Regions from separate parts of the Rahnella sp. GSA61A genome, predicted to be linked through region 2. Evidence: predicted binding sites of a transcription regulator. Region 2 holds the regulator's gene; the other holds the start of a gene.
The links. The regulator CRP, encoded in region 2, controls carbon source genes, mostly activating them, when cyclic AMP is high. The targets are predictions, from matches to a motif close to ATGTGANNNNNNTCACAT.
Positions count from the first base shown of each region.

Region 1: the regulator CRP is predicted to act here: its motif matches at 4,901-4,918, upstream of LC431_RS01050 (glycoside-pentoside-hexuronide (GPH):cation symporter).

Region 1 covers NZ_JAHXYO010000001.1:231,358-238,999, reverse strand. Annotated here, with positions in the region: gene nadC (carboxylating nicotinate-nucleotide diphosphorylase) at 1-702, opposite strand, end outside; gene ampD (1,6-anhydro-N-acetylmuramyl-L-alanine amidase AmpD) at 797-1,369, shown strand; gene ampE (beta-lactamase regulator AmpE) at 1,429-2,283, shown strand; gene LC431_RS01055 (family 43 glycosylhydrolase) at 2,355-3,329, opposite strand; gene LC431_RS01050 (glycoside-pentoside-hexuronide (GPH):cation symporter) at 3,322-4,764, opposite strand; gene aroP (aromatic amino acid transporter AroP) at 4,981-6,351, opposite strand; gene pdhR (pyruvate dehydrogenase complex transcriptional repressor PdhR) at 6,781-7,551, shown strand.
Region 2 covers NZ_JAHXYO010000008.1:16,910-24,551, reverse strand. Annotated here, with positions in the region: gene LC431_RS12175 (aspartate aminotransferase family protein) at 1-244, shown strand, start outside; gene LC431_RS12170 (YccS/YhfK family putative transporter) at 940-3,015, opposite strand; gene crp (cAMP-activated global transcriptional regulator CRP) at 3,077-3,709, opposite strand; gene LC431_RS12160 (OsmC family protein) at 4,072-4,479, shown strand; gene LC431_RS12155 (phosphoribulokinase) at 4,483-5,352, opposite strand; gene allS (HTH-type transcriptional activator AllS) at 5,488-6,402, opposite strand; gene LC431_RS12145 (ureidoglycolate lyase) at 6,617-7,123, shown strand; gene allR (HTH-type transcriptional repressor AllR) at 7,210-7,642, shown strand, end outside.

The DNA of each region.
Region 1 (7,642 bases), on a different contig from region 2:
CATGATAATGTCAGCACCCGCATCCAGCGCCTGCTGAAGTTCATCCATGGATTCGACTTCTACCTCGACGGGCACGTCGGCGTGGATCCATAAGGCGCGTTCTACGGCGGCTTTTATCGAGCCACAGGCAATGATGTGGTTTTCTTTAATCAGAAATGCATCGGCAAGACCAAGGCGGTGATTGCTTCCGCCACCGCATAACACGGCATATTTCAGTGCCGTACGCAGGCCAGGCAAGGTTTTCCGGGTATCGAGCAACTGAGTTTTTGTGCCCTCAAGGATTTTCACATAGTGATTCACTTCGGTTGCCACACCGGACAGGGTTTGCACGAAGTTAAGAGCGGTACGCTCACCGGTCAGCAGCATGCGTGCGGAGCCTGAGAGTTCACATAAGGTCTGGTTTTCAGAAACGTGGTCGCCGTCTTTGACATGCCATTTGACGGTGATTTTATCGCCTGCCAGTTGGAGAAAGACTTCGTCCAGCCAGCGCTGGCCGCAGAAAATACCGGCTTCGCGGGTAATGATGGTGGCGTTAGCATTTTTGTCTTGCGGCAACAGTTGAGCAGTTAAGTCATTGTTGGCATTGGCTTCGCCCCCAAGATCCTCACCGAGAGCCTGAGTAACAAGAGAAGGAATATCATTCTGGATACGTTCGAGTAACTGTGCGCGGCGACTTTCACGGCTGTAGCTGCGGGTAGACATACAAATACTCCGAAATGGCGGATAAGAAGGACAAAAAAACATGCTACCCTGTTGCTGTGATAAGTACCACCTGAGCACATCATTGAGGTCTTTGATGCACTTAAAACAAGGCTGGATAACAGAAGCCCGGCAGGTCGTTTCCCCTCATTTTGATCTCCGTCCTGAAGATGAAATTCCCTCATTGCTGGTGATCCATAACATCAGTTTGCCGCCTGGAAAATTCGGCGGTCCTTATATTGATCAATTGTTTACCGGTACGCTGAATCCGCAGGATGATCCTTATTTTGAAGGAATCAGCCACTTACGCGTTGCTGCGCATTGTTTAATTCGTCGTGATGGCGAGATTGTGCAATATGTGCCCTTTGATAAACGCGCCTGGCATGCGGGTGTATCCAGCTGGCGGGGGCGTGAGCGCTGTAATGATTTTTCGATTGGTATTGAGCTGGAAGGGACGGATTTTGAGCCTTTTACTGATGCGCAATATCGCAACCTGGTTGCCGTTACTGAGTTGTTAATGAAGCATTATCCCATTAGTCTTGAAGCGATTACCGGACACAGTGATATTGCTCCCGGGCGTAAGACCGATCCCGGCCCTGAATTCGACTGGGCATTTTATCGCAAGCTGTTAGCGCTGCCGGTAGGGCAGAATGACCTTTCTGACCTGTAATTAACCGGTTTTCGGTTTCGTTTTTACGGGTGTGATGTGTTTAGAGAGAGTGACAATCGATGACGTTATTTACTTTGCTCCTGGTGCTGGCTTGGGAACGCTTGTTCAAACTGGGTGAACACTGGCAGTTGGATCATCGGTTTGAGGTGATTTTCCGCCGTGGCCGGCAGGCTTCTCTGGCTAAAACGCTGGTCATTACGATTGTCTGGATGGTGATCATCTGGGCAGTATTGCGCGCAGTGCAGGGGATCTTCTTCGGGGTGCCAACCCTGATTTTCTGGGTGATTTTATGTCTGCTGTGTATTGGCGCTGGCATCAAACGCAAGCATTACCGTGCCTACCTTAAGTCCGCCCGTCAGGGCGATGCTGATGCCTGTAAGGAAATGGCAGAAGAGCTGGCCTTGATCCACGGGTTGCCGACAGATTGCAGCGAAGAAGCCCGGCTGAGAGAGCTGCAAAATGCGCTGCTTTGGATTAACTACCGTTACTATCTCGGGCCGTTGTTCTGGTTCGTGGTTTGTGGGCCTTACGGACCGATAGCGCTGGGCGGTTATGCCGTATTGCGCGGTTACCAGACCTGGCTGGCGCGCCATATGCCGCCGTTGAAACGTTCGCAGTCCGGCGTGGATGCCCTGTTACATATTCTCGACTGGATCCCTGTTCGTCTGGCCGGCGTGGCTTATGCATTGCTTGGTCATGGCGAGAAAGCCTTACCGGCCTGGTTTGCTTCGCTGGGCGATATTCACTCTTCGCAATATCATGTATTAACGCGGCTGGCGCAGTTCTCTCTGGCGCGCGATCCGCATACCGATCCGGTACAGACACCTCGCGCTGCTGTGAGCCTCGCGCGTAAAGTGACGATGATAATCCTGGTGGTTGTAGCGCTGCTGACGATTTACGGCACCTTGATTTAATTCTCTTTTATCATCCGATATTGCATAAAAAAGCCCGGTACATTTTTAGTGTCCGGGCTTTTTGCTTTTTGTCAGTGCTGTTTTTGTAACGTCAGCGGACGGTTATCGGCGGCGGGTTCTCCGAAATCGGGCATGCCATTCTCGTCCCAGCGGAAGGTTTTAATGCGCGTATGCCGGTTCGGGTCGTACAGCGGATCACCCTCAATTTCAGTGTAGTTTCGGGCATGATATACCAGCACGTCTGCGCCCTGTTCGTTGCGAGTGAAGCTGTTATGTCCCGGCCCGAACTGCCGGTTCTGGGCCTGCGTGGTGAATACCGGACGCTGGGATTTATGCCAGCTCACCGGATCCATCAGATTGCTGTTGATGTCTGCAGTGAGGAGGCCGATACAGTAATTTTCGTCGGTGGCGCTGGCGGAATAGGTGATGAAAATTTTATCACCGTGTTTGATCACCGCCGGTCCCTCATTAACCCAAAAACCGATGATTTCCCAGTCCAGCTCCGGCTTGCTGAGCATGACGGGCGGTGATTTCAGCGTCCACGGGTTTTCCATTTCGGCCAGATACAAATTGGAGTTTCCGCGAATTTCCGGGTCTTTCTGCGCCCACAGATAATAGCTTTTGCCCTGATGCTCAAAGTGCGTGGCATCGAGCGAGAAGCTGTCGATCGGCGTCTGGATCCGGCCTTTCTCCTGCCATTTCCCTGTGAGCGGATCCGCCTCTTCACACACCAGCGCATACATTCTGTGCTGGAATAAGCCGTCAACAATCTCCTGTGAGGGGGCGGCCGCGTAATAGATCACCCATTGTCCGTCGATAAAATGCAACTCCGGTGCCCAGATAAGTGCGCTCATCGGGCCGGTATCAGGTTTATGCCAGACAATGGTGGCTGGCGCGTCGGCAAGCCCTGTCAGCGTTGGCGAGCGGCGGATCTCCAGCCGGTCATATTCAGGCACTGATGCGATAAAGTAATAGTTTCCGTCGCTGTGCAGCCAGATATGCGGATCTGCACGTTGCTCAATCAGCGGGTTGGGATAATTACTCATGTTTCAGCTCCTTGCTGGTCAGTGGGACGCTGAGTGCTTCTGCGTCCTGTGCATTTTTCTCGTCGTGATATTCATTCAGCTCGCGGTAATTACGGCGGCGAATCTCCAGATCTGCCTGAATGGTACGCATGGTTTCGCGATCAACTTTCAGTAAGCGTACAACACCGGCAGTGATGAGGTAGCCCACGCCAGGAATGACAGTGAACAACAACATGATGCCGTTGATGGCATGGTCGCTTTGCTGCGTTGCGCTGGCATTGTAGCCATACGCGGAGAGCAGGAAGCCGACCATCGCGCCCGCTACCGCCAGTCCGCATTTCAGGAAGAACAGGTTACCGGAGAAGCTGATGCCGGTAACACGTTTGCCGGTTTTCCATTCGCCGTAATCGTCAACGTCGGCCATCAGCGACCAGTGCAGCGGGGAAGGGAGCTGGTGCATGATGTTGAGGATGAAGTACGCTACCAGAATAAGCGTGGTGGCGTGCGGGTCGAGGAAATAGAATCCGCAGGAGAAAATGGTCAGGATGATATTGGCCCAGAAGAACACTTTCAGTTTGCAGTATTTATCGGTCAGCGGTTTTGCCAGTGCACTGCCGATCATCATGCCCACCACGCCGAGGCTGATAAACATGCTGGCAAAGGATGTGGATTTTTCCATTACCCAGGTGACGTAATACATAGTGGCTGCCATACGGATAAAGCCCGGGCACACGTTGCAGAACGTCAGCAGCAGGATGCGTACCCACTGGTCGTTTTTCCACACATCTTTCAGGTCAGATTTTAAGGCATGTTTTGACGGTACCGCAGGCTGAATACGTTCTTTTACCGAGCTGAAGCAGAACAGGAACATGAACAGCGCGATGATTGCCATCACCCCCATCGACATCTGATAGCCCTTGGCTTTGTCTGCGCCACCGAAAAAGTCGGCCATCGGCAGTAAGGTGGAAGACAGGATCAGCGTCGCGATCCCTACCATAAAGAAGCGGTAAGACTGGCAGGCAACACGCTCATGCGGATCGGCAGTAATGACGCCGCCCAGCGAGCAGTAGGGAATGTTGATGGCGGTGTAAGTCAGGGACATCAGGAAGTAGGTTACAAACGCATAGATAACTTTGCTGTTGTAACTCCATTCTGGTGTGGTGAACATCAGCACACTGAACAGTACGTATGGCACCGAAACCCATAACAAATACGGGCGGAAACGGCCCCAGCGGGTGGTGGTACGGTCAGCAATCGCGCCCATGATCGGGTCGGTGACGGCATCGATAACACGCACTGATAGCAGCAATACGCCAACCAGTGCCGGGGCTAAACCGAAGATATCTGTGTAAAAATAATTAAGAAACAGCATGATGGCGCCGCCAATCATATTGCAGCCCGCATCCCCCATTCCGTACGCCACTTTCTCTTTGAACGACAGTGCGCCTTCCTTCATGGATGTTCTCTCCGGATTGTGGATAAAAGGATTTTGTTAAAAAACTGTTTGTTAGCCCTGAGTATTGGCCGGGGAAGGGAAGAGGGGTCAGGAGGTAAGAGTCATGAAGATGGACATTTTGGTCATACGGGAGGAAATGTGACGTACCTAACAAAGCGCCCCGGTAAGTCTGCACTTAACCGGGGCGCTTTTTCGTTTCAATTTTAAAACGAATACTTAAGCGTTAACGGATTTCCCGCTTTGCTGATTTTTGACCCAGTAACCGATGGCCAGAACTACCAGCCACACCGGGATCAGCCATACGGAGATCGCCATGCCCGGGGTGATAGCCATGATCACCAGAATTGCCGCCATAAACAGCAGGCAGATATAGTTACCCAGCGGATACAGCAGCGCTTTGAACTTAGGTTCCACGCCTTCACGACGTTTCGCCTGACGGAATTTGATGTGCGCCAGGCTGATCATCGCCCAGTTGATCACCAGTGCAGACACCACCAGAGCCATCAGCAGACCAAACGCTTCACCCGGCATCAGGTAGTTAATCAGAACACACAGCGCTGTGGTGGCAGCAGAAACGAGGATAGAAGCCACCGGCACGCCGCGCTTGTCGACGTTGAGCAATGCTTTAGGCGCGTTGCCTTGCTGAGCCAGACCAAACAACATGCGGCTGTTGCAGTAAACACAGCTGTTATAAACCGACAGCGCTGCCGTCAGGATCACCACGTTCAGAGCATTCGCTACCAGTGCATCACCCAGGTCATGGAAGATCAGCACAAACGGGCTGGTATCCGGCCCGACACGGGTCCATGGCATCAGGGAAAGCAGGACGGCAAGTGAGCCCACATAGAAAATCAGAATACGATAGATAACCTGATTGGTTGCTTTAGGAATGCTGGTTTCCGGATTATCCGCTTCAGCAGCAGTAATCCCGACCAGTTCCAGGCCACCGAAAGAGAACATGATGATCGCCATCATCATCACCAGCCCGGTCATGCCATGGGGCAGGAAACCGCCTTGCTCCCACAGGTTGCGAACTGTTGCCTGAGGGCCTGCCGTGTCGCTGAACAGCAGCCAGCCACCGAACAGAATCATCGCCACCACGGCAACCACTTTGATGATCGCAAACCAGAACTCCATCTCGCCAAACACTTTAACGTTAGTCAGGTTGATAGCGTTGATCAGCACGAAGAAAACCGCAGCAGAAGCCCATGTCGGGATTTCCGGCCACCAGAATTGAATATATTTACCGACGGCAGTCAGTTCGGCCATCGCGACCAGAACGTACAGCACCCAGTAATTCCAGCCGGAAGCAAAACCCGCAAATCCGCCCCAGTATTTATAGGCAAAATGACTGAATGAACCGGCAACCGGTTCTTCAACCACCATTTCACCCAACTGACGCATAATTAAGAATGCGATAAAACCCGCAATGGCATAACCGAGAATAATCCCCGGCCCTGCGGACTGAATGACGGAAGCACTGCCCAGAAACAGCCCTGTACCGACGGCCCCACCTAATGCAATCAACTGGATATGCCGGTTTTTGAGACCGCGCTTCAGCTCATCGCCTTGTTGTTGATCAACCATTTACCTGTCCTCTGTCATTGGGGCAAAACCCATAACATTCTGTGTGTTAGAGAGAATGTAAGGCGATAATTACACTTTTTGTATCTAATTATTTACGGCTGGATTGTGCCTAAAAATCAGGATCATCTACCGTTCGGGCAAGAATAATGTTATGCGGAAAAGTTTGCACGGGGTTTATGCATCATCTGCATAACAAATAGCCAAATTGACTGTAAATTTGTTCAGGATCCATAAAATGTGATCTGAGGCCGGGTAAAAAAGATAAATGATAAAAATTTGTTAAAATGTGCGGGGTCGACGCATTTACTGGGTAGCCATATGGACACAAGGTGAATACTTTGTTACTTTACGGCCACGTTTTTTAAATTGGTATTACCAATTGACTCCGGCAACTTAACAGAGTCGCTACTCGCAGAGAACCGCACATATATGGCTTACAGCAAAATCCGACAGCCTAAGTTATCCGATGTGATCGAGCAGCAACTTGAGTTTCTGATCCTCGAAGGCACCTTGAGACCCGGGGAAAAGCTTCCGCCAGAGCGCGAACTTGCCAAACAGTTTGATGTATCGCGACCTTCTCTCAGAGAGGCAATCCAAAGCCTGGAAGGGAAGGGGCTACTCCTGCGCCGTCAGGGTGGTGGTACTTTCGTACAAAGTAACCTGTGGCAAAGCGTGAGTGATCCGCTGGCTGAGTTACTGGCCGACCATCCTGAATCACAATTCGATCTCCTTGAAACACGACACGCCCTTGAAGGTATCGCTGCGTATTACGCGGCGCTTCGTGGCACAGAGGAAGATCTGCAGCGCATTCGCGATTGTCACGTGGTCATTCAGACCGCACAGGACAGCGGAGATCTGGACGCAGAAGCCGACGCGGTTATGCAGTATCAGGTCGCTGTAACAGAAGCAGCCCATAATGTGGTGCTGCTGCATCTGGTTCGCTGTATGGGGCCGATGCTCGAGAAGAACGTTCGACAGAACTTTGAATTGCTTTACTCACGTCGGGAAATGCTGGCGACGGTAAGCAACCACCGCGCCAGTATTTTCGAGGCGATTGTTGCACGGGAACCAGAAATAGCGCGTGCCGCATCTCACCGTCACCTGGCGTTCATTGAAGAAGTTTTGCTGGATCTCAGCAGGGAACACACCCGGCGGGATCGGTCTTTACGACGGCTCCAGCAACGAAAAGATGAAAGTTAACCATCAGGGTTAATTTTTAGAGCCTTCATTTGAGGGCTCACGGCAACTACATGACGGGCCTGTCTTCGTGCGTTCTCTTAGCGGCGAAGCG
Region 2 (7,642 bases):
CCAGAAATATCACATCTTCAGCGAGTTCCGCGGCCAGGGTTTGCTGATCGGCGCCGAGCTTTCTGATGCGTATAAAAACCGCGCCGGAGAATTCCATGCCGCCGCGGCAGAATTCGGATTGATGATGCTGGTCGCCGGACCAAACGTGATGCGGTTTGCGCCATCGCTTGTTATCGACTTCGCGGATATTGAAGAAGGGATGGAAAGGTTTGAGAAAGCCGTGGGGAAAGTTTGTGGGGGGTGATCCCCACGCCTCCGTCTTTAAACGCTTGATCGAGACAATTTCGGTTTCTCACTAACATTTATCACATGGCCTCTCGCGCCGAAACCGACCAAGAGGGAAAAGTGCTTTTTCCCTCTTGGATCTCCCTTCGCTTTTTCACTGCGCGCTGTCGCGGGCACGGCGGACATGTTCTGGCGCATTAGTGTGTGGCGCAAAATGTCATCGCTGCGCGATTCCCGAATTTCAGGCTTCGAGCCATAGGTCTCGAACCGTTCATTCGGTGCCATTTTTGAGCACGCCAATCGACATTTCTAAAAGATAAAACCCTTCTGCTTTTGAATTTAGAATCCTGCGGGCGAATCAGAAATCTTGCTGAACGGAGCGGCTTCGAGACCAGTGGCTCGAAGACCGAGAGAAGGAACCGCAACGCGGCAAGATTTCCAGCCTGTCGCTGTGGTTGCTGGAACATAGCCTACGAGCGAAGCGCGCAGTTTAAGACGTGGAGATTCCAAAGAGGGCTCGTCTTAGCCCTCTTTGGTCGGTTTCGGCTCGGTGAGTTAAGCGAACACGGCAATTGAAAAACCGAAACTTTCTCAATCCGTTTAAAAGAACGCCAGTACACGGCATCCGTACTTGAGAAACCGAAATTTTCTCAATTTCAAAAAGCAGTCTGACTGCAAGCCAGTAAAAAGGGGATTTGAAAGGGGTCTCCCCCTTCACGCCCGCCGCGTCAGCCAGATCCCATGATGCGGCCTCTGCTTCCACGCCAGTGACGAGATGGTATGCATCACGCTGAGATGTGAAATTACGCGCCGCAGATGGCGTTCCATTTCGGTCAGTGGCATATCCGGGTGAAGTTCCGGCGCATTAAACAGGTTGTTCTCGCTGCCCGGCCCGTCGTAGAGCAGTCGTTGTTGACAGCTTTGCAGCGCGATTTCGCAGGTCTGTAAATACTCCGTCGCCAGTTTTTCCGGCAGCATGTAATGCTCGCGGGCGAGGATCGTCATCGCGTTGATATGCTCAACCACAAACTGACTGTGCGTCACCCACAAACGCATATCCGCCAGATAATGTGAGTTAAAACCCGGCTCCTGCATCGCCTGATTTAGCGAAGTGAACAGCTTATTGTGCGCCTGATTGACCTGCATACGGGTGTACGCCAGTTTGGCGGTGTCGGGGCTTTCCTCGAGCAGCAGGCGGATAGCGTCCTGATAGATTTCCAGCGCCTGGTGTGCATTCTGGCGCAGCAAACCGCTTTGCCATTGCGGCCACAACCAGATAGTGCCACCAAAGGCCAGCGCGCAGCCGATCAGGGTATCGACCAGTCGTGGTACCAGAAAATGCACGCCGTTCATCGCCAGCAATTGCAGGGTATACACTGCAGTCACCGTCATGCCGACCATCGCCAGTCCGTAGTTTTTGCGCAGAACGGTATAGGACAACAGGGTGATCAGCAGCATGCACAGCAGCGTGGTGCCTTCCGGCAGTTCCAGTTTGAGCAAGCCTGAGGCAATCAGCAATCCGGCCAGCGTACCGAGTGCACGGTGCTGGATCCTCACCCGCGTGGCGTTATAACCGTTCTGGCTGACCAACATGATAGTCAGCAAGATCCAGTAGGGTTTGGGCAAATTGAAGAACAGACCCAGACTGCTGCCAATCGCCAGAATAATGCCCAAACGTGCGGCATTACGCAGTGCCACGGATTTGAAGGAAAGATAGCTTTTCAGCGCGGGCCAGAAGGGCAAACGCGGCTGGGTGTTCATCAGGTCACGTTTGTACAACGGCCGCTGTGTGCGTAACAGACGGGCAATGCGGCTGAAATGGTAATAACAAAACTGACCTACCGGATTGTCCGGGTTGCGCGCGGCGATTTTCTCCAGCGCGGTCAGCTCATTGGCCATCGTAAAGCGCCCGGATAAACGGTGATAAAGAATATCGTCGGCAATCACCCGAAGACGGGTGGAAATCACCTGTGCATTTCGGCGGATAACCGCTTCGGCATGGCTTTCCTCCACCAGTTTCTGCACTTCTTCCGGCTGATGCAGGCTCACTGTAATGTGCTCCTGCAAATCGAGCGCCACCTGAAAACGCTGAAATAGCCGCTTATGGTGATGATGATGTCCGTGCTGGGGCAACATGTGTAATTGCTGATAAAGCAGGGCAATCAGGTCGATAACCTGCTGCTGGCGGGCTAGCAGTGGGGGTAACGCGGTTTCGGGATCGGTGTGTTGCGTCAGCAGGCTGTACTTGGCTTCGAAATAATCCGCGAGTTGCAGATAGAGCTGGCTGAGCGTTTCGCGCATCGGCTGTTCTTCCGAAATACGAAACCACGCCCAGTTAAACAATCCGTACCAGGCTGTGCCAGCGGCGAACAACACCGGGGCCTGCCACATCGGGCGCACGCCCACCATACTCAGCGTGAAGATAGTCGCCACCAGCGCACCGGGCAACAGGCGCGCATGCAGCGGGCTGATTTCACCGGTGACGCCGAGCAGTAACGCCAGCGACAGCATGATCAGCGGCAGCGGTATATGCCAGCTTTCGAGCATCAGTTGCAGCAGAAGGCTGCTCACGGCAAAGAGTGAACCGCCGACGAGCAGGCGTTTGAAAAAGCGTTTATGCGGGGTATCCAGACCGGCGATGTTACAACAGGCCGGGCAGAGGGAAAACAGCAGGCCCATTTGCAAATTGCCAAACAGCCAGCAAATGCCAACAGGTAAGCACAACACCAGCGTCTGGCGCAGCGCGTAGTTCACTTCAGGATGGTAAAACAGTCTTCGCCATAGCGTCATGGGTAAAGCTTAGCCCATAAAAAAGGCGCGACAGTGTTTTGCCGCGCCAATTTTTGAGGGATTAACGTGTGCCGTAAACGACAATCGTTTTACCGTGTGCGGAGATCAGGCTTTGATCTTCCAGCATTTTGAGAATGCGTCCGACTGTTTCACGTGAACAACCGACGATTTGGCCAATTTCCTGGCGGGTAATCTTGATTTGCATCCCGTCCGGATGGGTCATTGCATCAGGCTGTTTAGCCAGATTGAGCAAGGTTTGAGCGATACGACCGGTAACGTCAAGGAAGGCAAGGTTGCCGACTTTCTCTGACGTCACTTGCAGACGGTTGGCCATCTGCGCGGAGAGACGCATCAGAATATCCGGGTTAACCTGAATCAGCTGGCGGAATTTTTTATACGAAATTTCAGCCACTTCACAGGCAGTTTTAGCACGTACCCAGGCACTGCGTTCCTGACCTTCTTCGAAGAGTCCCAGCTCACCGATGAAGTCACCTTGGTTAAGGTAGGACAGTATCATTTCCTTGCCTTCTTCATCTTTAATCAGGACAGCAACTGACCCTTTCACGATGTAGTAAAGCGTTTCGGCTTTTTCACCCTGGTGAATCAGCGTACTTTTAGAAGGATACTTATGTATATGACAGTGAGACAGGAACCATTCAAGAGTCGGGTCTGTTTGTGGCTTGCCGAGAACCATTTGCTATTATCCTCTGTTGTTATCGCTGCCCAAAATCACAGGGCTCAGAGTTCCCTGTACGGCACTTCAAATCCAAAGCGCCCTTTCAGCATATAACTCTCCAGAAATGCTGCAAGCGGATGTCGGAGTGCAACAGCCTGTTTATTGCTGTCATCACCGTGGGTTCTGTACTTAAACCGCAAAAACCGTCACCGCAATTTACTGGAAAGTATGTTTCGGCTTTGTTTGTAGCACAGGTTTGAGATGCTGTCTTCTGTTGTCTCGCTTCAGCATGATGGCGATCGGGTTACGTTGCCAGATTTTAGGTGAAAGGGTACTCTGAGAGCAGATTTCGACAAGTTTATTCACCGGGAGAATAGTTCATGCATGCACGTGTCAAATGGGTTGAAGGACTGACATTTTTAGGTGAGTCTGCATCGGGTCATCAGATTTCAATGGATGGAAACGCGGGTGATAAAGCCCCAAGCCCGATGGAAATGTTACTGATGTCCGCAGGGGGGTGTAGTGCAATCGACGTGGTGTCAATTTTGCAAAAAGGTCGTAATGACGTGCGTGATTGTGAAGTGAAGCTGACCTCACAACGCCGCGAAGAAGCGCCGCGTCTGTTCACTCACATCAATCTGCATTTTATCGTCACCGGTAAGGATCTGACCGATAAGATTGTTGAACGCGCAGTCAGCCTGTCTGCCGAAAAATACTGTTCTGTGTCTCTGATGCTGGGGAAAGCGGCCACAATCACCCACAGCTTTGAAGTGATTGCAGCCGAATAAAGTTTACTCGATCTTCTTGCCTTCCATCAGGCGCTGCACCAGCGGCGCCATGATCAGCTCCATCGCCAGCCCCATTTTGCCGCCCGGCACCACCAGTGTTTTGATGTGCGAGATAAACGACCCTTGCAGCATGGCCAGCAGATACGGGAAATCGATGTCATCCAGTCCCTGAAAATGAATCACCACAAAGCTTTCATCCAGTGACGGAATGGCTTTGGCGGCAAACGGGTTCGAGGTGTCGATGGTGGGTACCCGCTGGAAATTGATGTGTGTGCGGGAAAACTGCGGCGTAATGTAATTGATATAGTCATCCATCGAACGCACGACGGAATCCATCACCGCTTCACGGGAATGCCCGCGCTCGCCGGTATCGCGCACCAGTTTCTGGATCCATTCGAGGTTGACGATAGGCACTACGCCGACCAGCAGGTCGACCTGCGCGGCAACGTCAATTTTGTCCGCCACCACGCCACCGTGTAACCCTTCGTAAAACAAAATATCCGTCGGTTCCGGCAACGCCTGCCACGGCGTAAAGGTACCCGGCACCTGATTGTAGGGAACGGCTTCGTCATAAGTATGCAGATACTTACGTGAACGACCAGTGCCTGTTTTACCGTATTCGATAAAGCTTTTTTCCAGCAAACCAAAGTCATTGGCTTCCGGCCCGAAGTAGCTGATATGACGTCCCAGATCGCGCGCCTTGCGTATTGCCGCATCCATTTCAGGACGGGTGAAATGATGAAAACTGTCGCCTTCCAGTTCCGCCGCACGCAAACCAAGCTGCTGAAATATTTTACGAAATGCCACGCTGGTGGTCGTGGTGCCTGCACCGCTCGAACCGGTCACGGCAATAACAGGATGTTTGGCTGACATAATGCGCTGTTCTCCATAAAGGTGATGCAGGCAGGCGAGACGCGGTCTTTTCTGTGGTCGAAGTTCTGGCGTCAAGGCTGCGCATAATTAAGCCTATTGTTACCATATTTATTCGCGAAGCCAAAGAGGGCATCACTATTCTAAACCCGCCAGCAACGGTTGGATCAGCGGGTCCTTCTGGTGGAACAGAGAAACAATGTCATGCAGCGCCTTGCCTGTGTACTCCTTTTTCCACGCCAGACTGAGCGGGGAAGGGGCGCGCGGATAGCGGATTTGTCGGGCGATCAGCTCGCCGCTGTCGAGATATGGCTGGCACAGATGGCGCGGCAGAAAACCGATACCCATTCCCTTCAGGTGACAGGCCAGTTTAGTCGCCACATCTGCCACGATGATCTGCCGTTGCCCGGTCAGCAACCAGGCTACCCGCTTGTTCAGATGGCGCGAGGTGTCTTCCACATTGATGGCAATGTACTGACGCAACACCGCTTCTTCCAGCATGCCAGTGATGTGCTGCAGCGGATGAAAGGGCGCATGAACAAAAATCCAGTCCACTTCACCCAGCGGCAGCAGATTCACGGCGTTAGAAAGAGATTCGGTGCCGGTGACGCCAATCGCCAGCTGAAAATCTTCGTACAGCAGCGTATCCCATACCCCCATGTAAATCTGTCGTGTGAAAGTGAACTGCGTGAACGGGTAGCGCTGCGTCAGACAGCTTAATAACGCCGCCAGAGTTTCAGGGCAGTACATCAGATTGTTCACCACCACATTCAGCTGGCGCTCAATGCCGTCGTTAATCTGCTGCAGTTCTGCCGGTACACCCTCCAGCCAGGTTAGCCACTGGCGACATCGTTCAAGCAGATGCTGTCCGGCGGGCGTCAGCGACACCGTACGGGTCGTGCGGTTGAGCAATAACGTCCCGGCACTGTCTTCCAGCATCTTAATTCGATAGCTGATGGTCGCGGGCGTTTTATGCAGCATCTCTGCCGCGCGGGAAAAGCTGCCTGTTTGTGCGACGTGCATAAAGGTTTTAATCGACTCCTCATCCAGCATAGGTCACCCGAAGTAATGTTAATGCATTGAATGAAAAAGATTTTATAGATTTAACCGGATGAGAATTGTGGACTTCATCAATTTTATGGAATCTTTTTCCATATTTCGATTGAGCAAGTTGGAAAAAGTTTCTACAGTAATTGCATTGAGGATAAATCCGCCAATCTGGCGGGCTTATCTCACCGGTTTTATTTTAAATGCAGGGATGAATGCCATGGAACTTCCGGTTTACCCGCTGACCCAGGCGGCCTTCGCGGCTTACGGCGATGTGATTGAGACGACAGGTCGCGATTTTTTTCATATCAACGACGGCAAGGTTGAGCGGTACCACGATCTGACCAACGTGGAAATCCTCGGGCAGGATCGCCCGCTGGTCAGCATCAACCGCGCCCAGCCAGCACCGTTGCCCATTGTGGTGACGCAACTCGAAAAACACCCGCTCGGTTCACAGGCGTTTGTGCCGATGCAGGGCGAGCGCTTTATCGTGATTGTTGCGGCAGGGGGCGAGACGCCGGACATCTCCACGCTGAAAGCCTTTATCACCAACGGCCTGCAGGGCGTGAATTATCACCGGAATGTCTGGCACCATCCGCTGTTTGCGTTTGAGACGGTGACGAATTTTCTCACCGTCGATCGTGGCGGCGCAGACAACTGTGATATCAGTCAGTTACCTCAGGGCTATCAGCTTATTTTACCCGTTGCGGCGGGATTAAAGTCGTGACGCTATAAAGCATCTTGCATAAGATACAAGCATCTGAAAACAAGCGAAACGCGGGCGCTCAGCGCCTGATGCTGGAGAAATGTGAGATGGCCGAAGTAAAAAAACGGGGGCGTCCTAGCCAGCCTGGTTCTGGTTCGCAAAAGGGCGCTCAGGCCTTAGAACGCGGCATTGCGGTGTTGAATTATCTGGCGCAGTCCGGCGGCAGTTCTTCTGTCAGCAACATTGCAGAGAATTTGTCGCTGCCCCTTTCCACCACCTTTCGACTGCTGAAAGTGCTGGAAGAGGCCGATTTTGTTTATCAGGATGCGCAACTGAGCTGGTGGCACATTGGCTTACAGGCGTTTACGGTCGGATCGTCTTATATCCATAACCGGGATGTATTGTCAGTCGCCGCGCCTTATATGCAGCGCCTGATGTTGTTGTCGGGCGAAACGGCCAATCTGGCGATCCGCAACGGTTTCGAAGCGGTACTGATCGGCCAGCGGGAATGCCAGTCGATGGTGCGGATGTGCGCGCCGC